2 regions of the Actinomadura rugatobispora genome follow, and region 1 is predicted to be linked to the other one. Evidence: riboswitches for the same ligand, from Rfam matches in the RefSeq annotation. Region 1 holds a riboswitch; the other holds the start of a gene.
What was found. A riboswitch is a leader RNA that binds a small molecule or an ion and turns the genes downstream of it on or off. The one in region 1 is predicted to bind S-adenosylmethionine.
Positions count from the first base shown of each region.

Region 2: another riboswitch for S-adenosylmethionine. It lies ahead of thrC (threonine synthase); the one in region 1 lies ahead of ACZ466_RS10195 (aminotransferase class V-fold PLP-dependent enzyme).

Region 1 is NZ_AP029191.1:2,410,350-2,414,612, forward strand. Features, by position in the region: gene ACZ466_RS10185 (transglycosylase domain-containing protein) at 1-2,017, shown strand, start outside; gene ACZ466_RS10190 (hypothetical protein) at 2,128-2,511, opposite strand; SAM riboswitch class IV at 2,562-2,678, shown strand; gene ACZ466_RS10195 (aminotransferase class V-fold PLP-dependent enzyme) at 2,747-4,084, shown strand.
Region 2 is NZ_AP029191.1:5,767,939-5,772,201, reverse strand. Features, by position in the region: gene ACZ466_RS25810 (MoaD/ThiS family protein) at 1-188, opposite strand, end outside; gene thrC (threonine synthase) at 248-1,525, opposite strand; SAM riboswitch class I at 1,541-1,682, opposite strand; gene ACZ466_RS25800 (cation diffusion facilitator family transporter) at 2,016-3,011, opposite strand; gene ACZ466_RS25795 (alpha,alpha-trehalose-phosphate synthase (UDP-forming)) at 3,155-4,263, shown strand, end outside.

The DNA.
Region 1 (4,263 bases):
GACGCCCGTCCCCTCCCCGCAGCAGCAGGCCATCGCGCAGGGCCCGACGTTCTACTACGCCGACGGCAAGACGGTGATCGCCAAGACCGGCACCAACCGCGACGCCGTGCCGATCAAGCAGATCCCCGAGGGCGTGCGCGACGCGGTGATCGCGGCCGAGAACCGCAGCTTCTACGAGGACCCCGGGGTCTCGGTGCGGGGCACCGGGCGGGCGTTCTGGTCCACGGTCACCGGCGAGCAGCTGCAGGGCGGCTCCACCATCACCCAGCAGATGGTCCGCAACTACTACGGCGGCATCGGCAAGGAGCGCTCGGTCACCCGCAAGCTCAAGGAGATCATGGTCTCCCTGAAGGTCGGGCGGGAGAAGTCCAAGGACTGGATCCTCGAGCAGTACCTCAACACCATCTTCTTCGGCCGCGACGCCTACGGCGTCCAGGCCGCCGCCAAGGCGTACTACGGCAAGGACGTCAGCCAGCTGACCCCCGCGCAGGGCGCCTTCCTCGCCGCGGCGATCCAGCAGCCGAGCAACTTCGCCGAGCCCGAGGGCCAGAACCGCGTCTACGCCGAGCAGCGCTGGCGGGCCGTGGTGAACAACATGGTCCGGGACGGCGCGGTCACCCAGGCCGACGCGGCGGCGATGACCTTCCCGATGCCGGTCAAGCAGAAGATCACCAACATCCTCAAGGGCCAGAAGGGCTACATGGTCAATGTGGCCAAGAAGGAGCTGATCGAGCGCCGCGGCTACAGCGAGGACGAGATCAACCGCAGCGGGTTGAAGATCACCACGACCTTCGACAAGCGGCTGATGGACGCGGCGCGCCGCGCGGTCACCGCCAACGCCCCGGCCGGGATGAGCAAGAAGATCCGCACCGGGATGGTGTCGGTCGACCCGGCGACCGGGCAGGTGCTGGCGTTCTACGGCGGGCGCGACTACCTGGTGGAGGCGCTGAGCAGCTCGTTCGGCGACTGGGCGCAGGCCGGGTCCGGGTTCAAGCCGATCGTGCTGGCCACCGCGCTCGACGACGGGATGAAGCTGTACGACTCGGTCGACGGGTCCTCGCCGCAGTACTTCGCCGGCACCCCCGTCCGCAACGACAGCGGCCGCAGCTTCGGCTACGTGAACCTGGTCGGCGCCACCCAGAACTCGGTCAACACCGCCTACATCCACATCGGCCAGAAGGTCGGCCTCGACAAGGTGACGGCGATGGCCGAGAAGATGGGCATCCCCAGGAGCCAGCTCACCGCCAACGGCGCCAACACCGCGCCGACCTTCCCGCTGGGCGTCATCTCGGTGCACCCGGTGCAGCAGGCCGGGGTGTACGCCACGTTCGCCTCCGAGGGCCAGCACCGCACCCCGTTCGTGGTGAAGTCGGTGACCGACAACAAGGAGCACACCCGCACGTTCACCGAGAAGGGCGAGCGGGTCTTCAGCCAGCAGGTGGCGCGGGACGCCACGTACGCGATGCAGCAGGTGGTCCGCGGCGGCACCGGCACCGGGGCGCAGCTGGCCGACGGCCGCGACGTGGCGGGCAAGACCGGCACCACCGACGCGGGCCGGGCGATCTGGTTCAACGGGTTCATCCCGCAGATGGCCACGACGGTGTCGATGTTCCGCAGTGACAGCAGGCCGCTGAACATCCCCGGGTACGGGACGTACGGCGGTGCCCTTCCGGCCCAGGTGTGGCGCACCTTCATGGCGGACGCGGTCTCCATCATGAACTACTCGCCGAAGTCGTTCGGGTCGCCGTCGGTGACCCCCGGCGGCGGGTACTCCGGGCAGCCGTCCGACCGTCCCGGCGGGCCGCCGGCGACCGGGCCCGGCCCGTCGCGCCCGCCCGGCTCCGAGGGGCCCGGCCGCGAGCCCTCGACCCCGCCCACCGACGACGGCCCCGAGCTGCCGCTGCCGCCCGAGCCCGGTGACCCGGGCGATCCCGGCGGCGGGGGCGGTGACCCCGGCGATCCCGGCGACCCCGGTGGTGGGGGCGGCGGCACCGATCCCGGCCGACTACGCGGATGAGAGAAGGGGCCCGGCGGAAACGCCGGGCCCCTTCCTCGTCACCCGAGACGACGCGCCTCGGCACGGTGCCACGCTCGGCCGCCGCGCGCTCGACCGCCAGGGGCGGCGGGTCAGGCGCAGGCGCGGCCGATCCGCTGCGGCGTCTGGGTGATCACCGTGTTGAGCTGGGCGGCGTCGCCCGTTCCGACCGAGGTGGCGGCCCCGCGCAGGCGGCCGCCCTCCTCCTTCAGCGCCTTCTTGAGCTCGGGGTTCTCGGCCTGGCCCGACAGCCCCTCGACCTTTCCGGCGAGCTGCTCGGTGGCCTGCTTCCATTGCTCGGGCTTGTTCGCGGCGACGCTCCTGACCTGGGTGATGTACTGCTCGAACGCCTTCCTGGTGTCGGCGCAGACCTGGGCGGAGTTGTCGCCTCCCAGAAGCCCGCACCCGCCCAGCAGCCCGGGAGCGCCGAGCGCCAGCACTCCCCCGGTCAGCGCTCGAACCGCCGCGTTCCTCATCGCATCCCTCTCTTTGCTCCCCGTCGGCACCCGCATATACTTCCGCATTAGGTCATGAGCGTCAGCGACAAGCCCCGGCTTGCTGACCGGCAACCCTTCGTCCGCGATGGGGTGCCCCGGGTGAGGACCTGGCCGGACGCGAACCCGCGTCCCGGCAAGCGCGGATCCCACCCGGTCGCGGCCGTCAGGGCCGGACACTCCATGGGGTCCCCGGGACCCTGGGAGGGTCGCACGCATGTCGTCCGCCGGTATCTCCACGCTCGTTCCGTCCGCTCCGGCGCCCCGCACCCCCGTACCGCCGCGTGAGCCGAGCGTCCCCCGGCACGAGCCGGACCTCCCGCGCGTCATCGGGACCGGCGCGCCGGTCCCCCTGGACGACGGCGGCAGCATCGCCTACGCCAACTTCGACTACGCCGCCAGCGCCCCCTGTCTGGAGGCGGTGCACGAGGCCGTCACCCGCACGCTGCCGTACTACAGCAGCGTGCACCGCGGCGCCGGATACGCCTCGCAGGTCACCACCGACGCCTACGAGAGCGCGCGCGAGACCGTACGCGGGTTCCTCGGGGCCTGGACGCGCGCGGCGGTCGTCTTCACTCGCAACACCACCGACGCGATGAACCTGCTCGCGCACGCGGCCCCGCCCGGCACCACCGCCGTCGTGTTCGAGACCGAGCACCACGCGAGCCTGCTGCCCTGGCGGCGCGCCGTGCGGCTGCCCGCCCCCGCGAACCCGGCCGAGGCGATCGAGGCCGCCGACCGGGCCCTGGCGGCGGCGCCGGCCGGGCCGAGGCTGCTGGTGGTCACGGCGGCGTCGAACGTGACGGGCGAGGTGTGGCCGATCGCCGAGCTGGCCCGCACGGCGCGGCGGCACGGGGCGCGGATCGCGGTGGACGCCGCCCAGTACGTCCCGCACCGGCCGTTCGACATGACCGCGCTCGGCGTGGACTACGTCGCCTTCTCCGGGCACAAGCTGTACGCGCCGTTCGGCGCCGGGGTGCTGGCGGGCCGGTCGGACTGGCTGCGCGCCGCGGAGCCGTTCCTCAAGGGCGGCGGCGCCAGCGACTCGGTGAGCGCGCACGGCGACCGGGTCCGCTGGTCCGCGGACGCGCAGCGGCGGCACGAGGCGGGCACCCCGAACGTGCTGGGCGCCATCGCCCTCGCCGCCGCCTGCGACACCCTCGCCGCGACCGGCTGGGACGCGCTGGTCCGGCGGGAGGAGCGGCTGCTGGCCAGGCTGCGCCGCGGCATCGCCGCGCTGCCGGGCGTGCGGGAGCTGACGCTGTGGGGCACGGGCGTGCCTCGCGTCGGGATCGTGTCATTCGTGGTGGACGGGTGGAACGCGCGCGACGCTGCGCTTACGCTGTCGGGGTCGTACGGCATCGGTGTCCGGGACGGGAAGTTCTGCGCCCATCCGTTCGTCGGGCACCTGCTCTCCGGCGCCGCCGCGGACGGCGCTGGGTGCGGCGAGGGCGACACGGCGGTGCGCGCCAGCTTCGGACTGGGGACGGGTGAGGAGCACGTCGACCGGCTCTTGCGGGCGCTGGCCGAGCTCGTCCGGGAGCCGCGCGGCTGAGGCTCGTTCCCCGGCCGCCGGACGGTGCGCGGGGCGGATCGTCCGCCGGGCGGAGCGTCGCCGGGGGCACTTTGGTCCTGTTCGCCCATGTAGCGTAAGGCGAGTCCGTAACTTGCGCGTCAAGAGCCCGGTCATCGGGCCCGGGACGGGCAGGATTGAGCCTCGCCGGGTCACCGGCG
Region 2 (4,263 bases), 3.4 Mb from region 1:
CCCACGTACACGTTGACGAAGCGCCGGATCTTGCCGTTGTCGTCCAGGACGCGGGCCGCGATGCCGGGGTGGTTGGCCTCCAGGTCGGCCACCACCGCGCGCAGCGTGGCGCCCTCGGCCTTGACCTCGGCCTCGCCGCCGGTCAGGTTCCGGAGGATCGTCGGGATCCGCACGGACACGGTGCTCATTGCTGGCTCTCCAAGATGCTCTCTGGATCGGACAGGACCTACGACGACGGTACGGCGGGTCAGGCGAGACCCGAGGCGCGGAACGCCTCCAGCGACGGCGCGATGTTGGCGCTCGGCCCCACCTCGCCGGAGATGGCGTCCAGCGTCTTGAGCCCGTCACCGGAGTTGATGATGACGGTCTCGGCGGACGGGTCCAGCGCGCCGCTCTCCACCAGCTTGCGCAGCGTGGCCACGGTGACCCCGCCCGCGGTCTCGCCGAAGATGCCCTCGGTGCGGGCCAGCAGCCGGATGCCCTCGACCACCTGCGCGTCGGTGACGTCCTCGACCGCGCCGCCGGTGCGCCGGACCACGTCCAGCACGTAGGGGCCGTCGGCCGGGTTGCCGATCGCCAGCGACTTGGCGATCGTGGACGGCTTGACCGGCCGTACGACGTCGTGCCCGGCCTTGAACGCCGCGGACACCGGGTCGCAGCCGGCGGCCTGGGCGCCGAAGACCTTGTACGGCTTCTCCTCGACCAGCCCGAGCTTGATCAGCTCCTGGAACGCCTTGTCGATCTTGGTGAGCTGGGAGCCGGACGCCACCGGGACGACGATCTGGTCCGGGAGCCGCCAGCCGAGCTGCTCGGCGATCTCGTAGCCCAGGGTCTTGGAGCCCTCGGCGTAGTAGGGGCGCACGTTCACGTTGACGAACGCCCAGTCCTCCTGCTCGCCGGCGATCTCCGAGGCCAGCCGGTTGACGTCGTCGTAGTTGCCGTCCACGGTGATGAACGTGCCGGCGTACACCGCGGTGGTGATGATCTTCTGCTGTTCCAGGTCGGACGGCACGAACACCGCGCTGCGGATCCCGGCCCGGGCCGCCGCCGCGGCGACCGCGTTGGCGAGGTTGCCGGTGGACGGGCAGGCCAGCACCTTGAAGCCCAGCTCGCGGGCCGCCGCCAGCGCCACCGCGACCACGCGGTCCTTGAACGAGTGCGTCGGGTTGCCGCTGTCGTCCTTCACCCAGAGCCGCGACAGCCCCAGCGACTCGGCCAGCTGGTCGGCCCGGACCAGCCGGGTCAGGCCGGGCTCGGTGTTGGGCGTCTCGGCGACGTTGGACGGCACCGGCAGCAGCCCGCGGTAGCGCCAGATGTTGCGCGGCCCCGCCTCGATGCCCTCGCGGGTGACTCCCCCGAAGTCGTAGGAGATCTCCAGGGGGCCGAAACACTCCTCACAGGCGTAGAACGGGCCGAGCTCCCTGCTGTGCCCGCATTCGCGGCACGTCAGGGCGGTCGCTGGGCCGAGGTTCACGGAGGGGTCGCCGGAGCGGGCGGAGTTCGTGCTGGCAGGCGTGAGTGCCATGGAGCGAGGCCTTTCTCCCCATCTTCCCTGTGCCACCTTGGTCACAGGCCGGAGTTGGCACCATCTCCCGGTCGGCCCCGCAGGATCGCGAGCGCGTACGAACCAGGTGGTTGCCGGGGCTTCGCAGGGCCGGTCCCTCCACCCCTCTGGATGAGCGTTATGAAGTTGTGTGGGGCTGAGCTGGAAGACCGGCCCTTTGGCCACTGTGCTCCCTGCACCCCTCTGGTTGAGCGTTATGAAGTTGTGTGGGGCTGAGCTGGAAGACCGGCCCTTTGGCCACTGTGCTCCCTGCACCCCTCTGGATGAGCGTTATGAAGTTATGGGTTATGGATACACCAGAACCCCACCACCGACTGGGCGGTATCGGGTTCTCTGCGTGACTTTACATGATCTGACCGGTTGCCAGACAGGCGGGTCTCACCCGATGAGACGTTACCCGGCCTCGACCTTGATCATTCTTCTCTTTGACCTTGATCGCCCGTCCGGGGGGTCAGCCGACGGGGCGGCGGCCCCGGCGGAGGCGCGCCCGGTGGCGGCGGGCCGCCTCGGCCCGGGCGGCGGTCGTGGCCTCGCTCTGCGTCGGGTCGAGGAAGACGTGCCGGACGATCGGGAGGTCCTCCTGGAGCCGCCGGTCGATCTCGCCCGCGATGTCCTCGGCCTCGTCGGCGCTGATCTCGTCGGAGAAGTGCACCTTGGCGGCCACCAGCACCTCGTCCGGGCCGAAGTGCATGGTGAACAGCTCGTTCACGCCGGTCACGCCGGGCGCCGAGGCGATCTCGGCGCGGATCCGGCGCTGGGTCTCCGGCTCGACCGACTGCCCGATCAGCAGGTTGCGGCTGTCGCGGCCCAGCGCGAACGCCACCACGACCAGCAGCAGCCCGATCATGATGGAGGCGAGGCCGTCCCAGAACACCGAGCCGGTGATCTCGCGCAGCGCCAGCCCGGCGGCGGCGAACGTCAGGCCGATCATCGCGGCGGTGTCCTCGAACAGCGCCGCCTTGAACGTCACGTCCGGGGTCCGCCGCACGTGCTCCACCAGGTCCCGGCCGCTGTCCCTGGTCTCCCGGCGGGCCTGCACGTACGCCCGCAGCCAGGAGGTGCCCTCCAGCAGCGCCGCCAGTCCCAGCACGGTGAACGCCAGCCAGACGCTCTCCCCGCCGCCGGCCTCGTGGCCGGTGATTGTCAGGACGCCCTCGAAGATCGAGTAACCGGCCCCCGCGACGAAGATCCCGAACGCGGCCAGCAGCGACCAGAAGTAGCGCTCGTTGCCGTACCCGAACGGGTGGCGCCGGTCGGGCGGGCGCGCGCTGCGCCGCAGCGAGGCCAGCAGGAACCCCTGGTTGAGGGTGTCGGCGACCGAGTGCGCGCCCTCGGCCAGCATGGCGCTCGACCCGGACACGACTCCGGCGAGCAGCTTGGTGACGGCCAGGATGAGGTTGGCCGTCCCCGCGACGAGCACGGTTTTGGTGGTCTCGGACCTGCTCATCCGCGACCGGTACCCGACGGCGCGTCGGTTAACCGGCGGCCCGCGGCCTCCCGTGGCCGCCCGCCGAAGTACCCGGCGGGCGACATGGTGGTTTCCTCCGGGCCACTTTGATGGGCGCGGTTCGCAACTGAGACCCTGCCGGTATGAGCCAAGTGCTGGTGGCGTCGAACCGGGGTCCGGTGTCGTTCTCGCTGTCGGACGACGGTGCGCTGACCATGCGGCGCGGGGGCGGCGGGCTCGTGTCGGGGCTGGCCGGCGTGACGGAGGCGGGCACCGCGACGACCACGGACGGCGAGAAGGCCCCCGAGGTGCTGTGGGTGTGCGCGGCCCTCGGCGTGGGCGACCGCACCGCCTCGCGCCGCGCCCCGGACGGACGGCTCGACCTGGCCGGGCACGACGTGGGCCGCGCCGCCGTGCGGATGCTCGACATCCCCGCCGCGACCTTCGACCGCGCGTACAACGGCGTGGCCAACGCGACGCTGTGGTTCGTCCACCACCTGCTGTACGACACCCCCAGCGCGCCGCACTTCGACGCGAAGGCACGGCGCGACTGGCAGTCGTACGAGGCGTACAACGCGGCCTTCGCCGACGCCCTCGCCCGCGACGCCGCGCCCGGCGCCAAGGCCGCGATCCAGGACTACCACCTGTCGCTGGCCCCGCGGATGCTGCGCGACCGGCGGCCCGACCTGAGGATCGTGCACTTCTCGCACACCCCGTGGGCCCCGCCCGAGTACTACGGCCTGCTGCCCGACGGCATCGGCGAGCGGGTGCTGGACGGCATCCTGGGCGCCGACCACGCGGCGTTCCTGTGCGACCGGTGGGCGGAGGCGTTCCTGGACTGCTGCGCGGCGCGGCTGCCGGGCGTCAAGATCGACCGCGCCGCCCGTACGGTGACCCGCGGCGGCCGCACCACCACGATCGGCGTGCACGGCCTGGGCGTGGACGGTGAGTCGCTGCGGCGGCGGGCCGCCGAGCCGGACGTCGCAGCCCGTTCGCTGGCACTGCGCGAGCAGGTCGGCGACCGGAAGCTGATCGTGCGGATCGACCGGACCGAGCTGTCGAAGAACATCGTCCGGGGCCTGGCCGCGTACCGGGAGCTGCTGGTCGACCACCCCGAATGGCGGGGCCGGGTCGTGCACCTGGCGTTCGCCTACCCCTCCCGGTACGACCTTCCCGCGTACCGGGAGTACACGGCGGCGGTGCGGCGGACGGCCGCGCGGATCTCCGAGGAGTTCGGCACCCCATCCTGGGA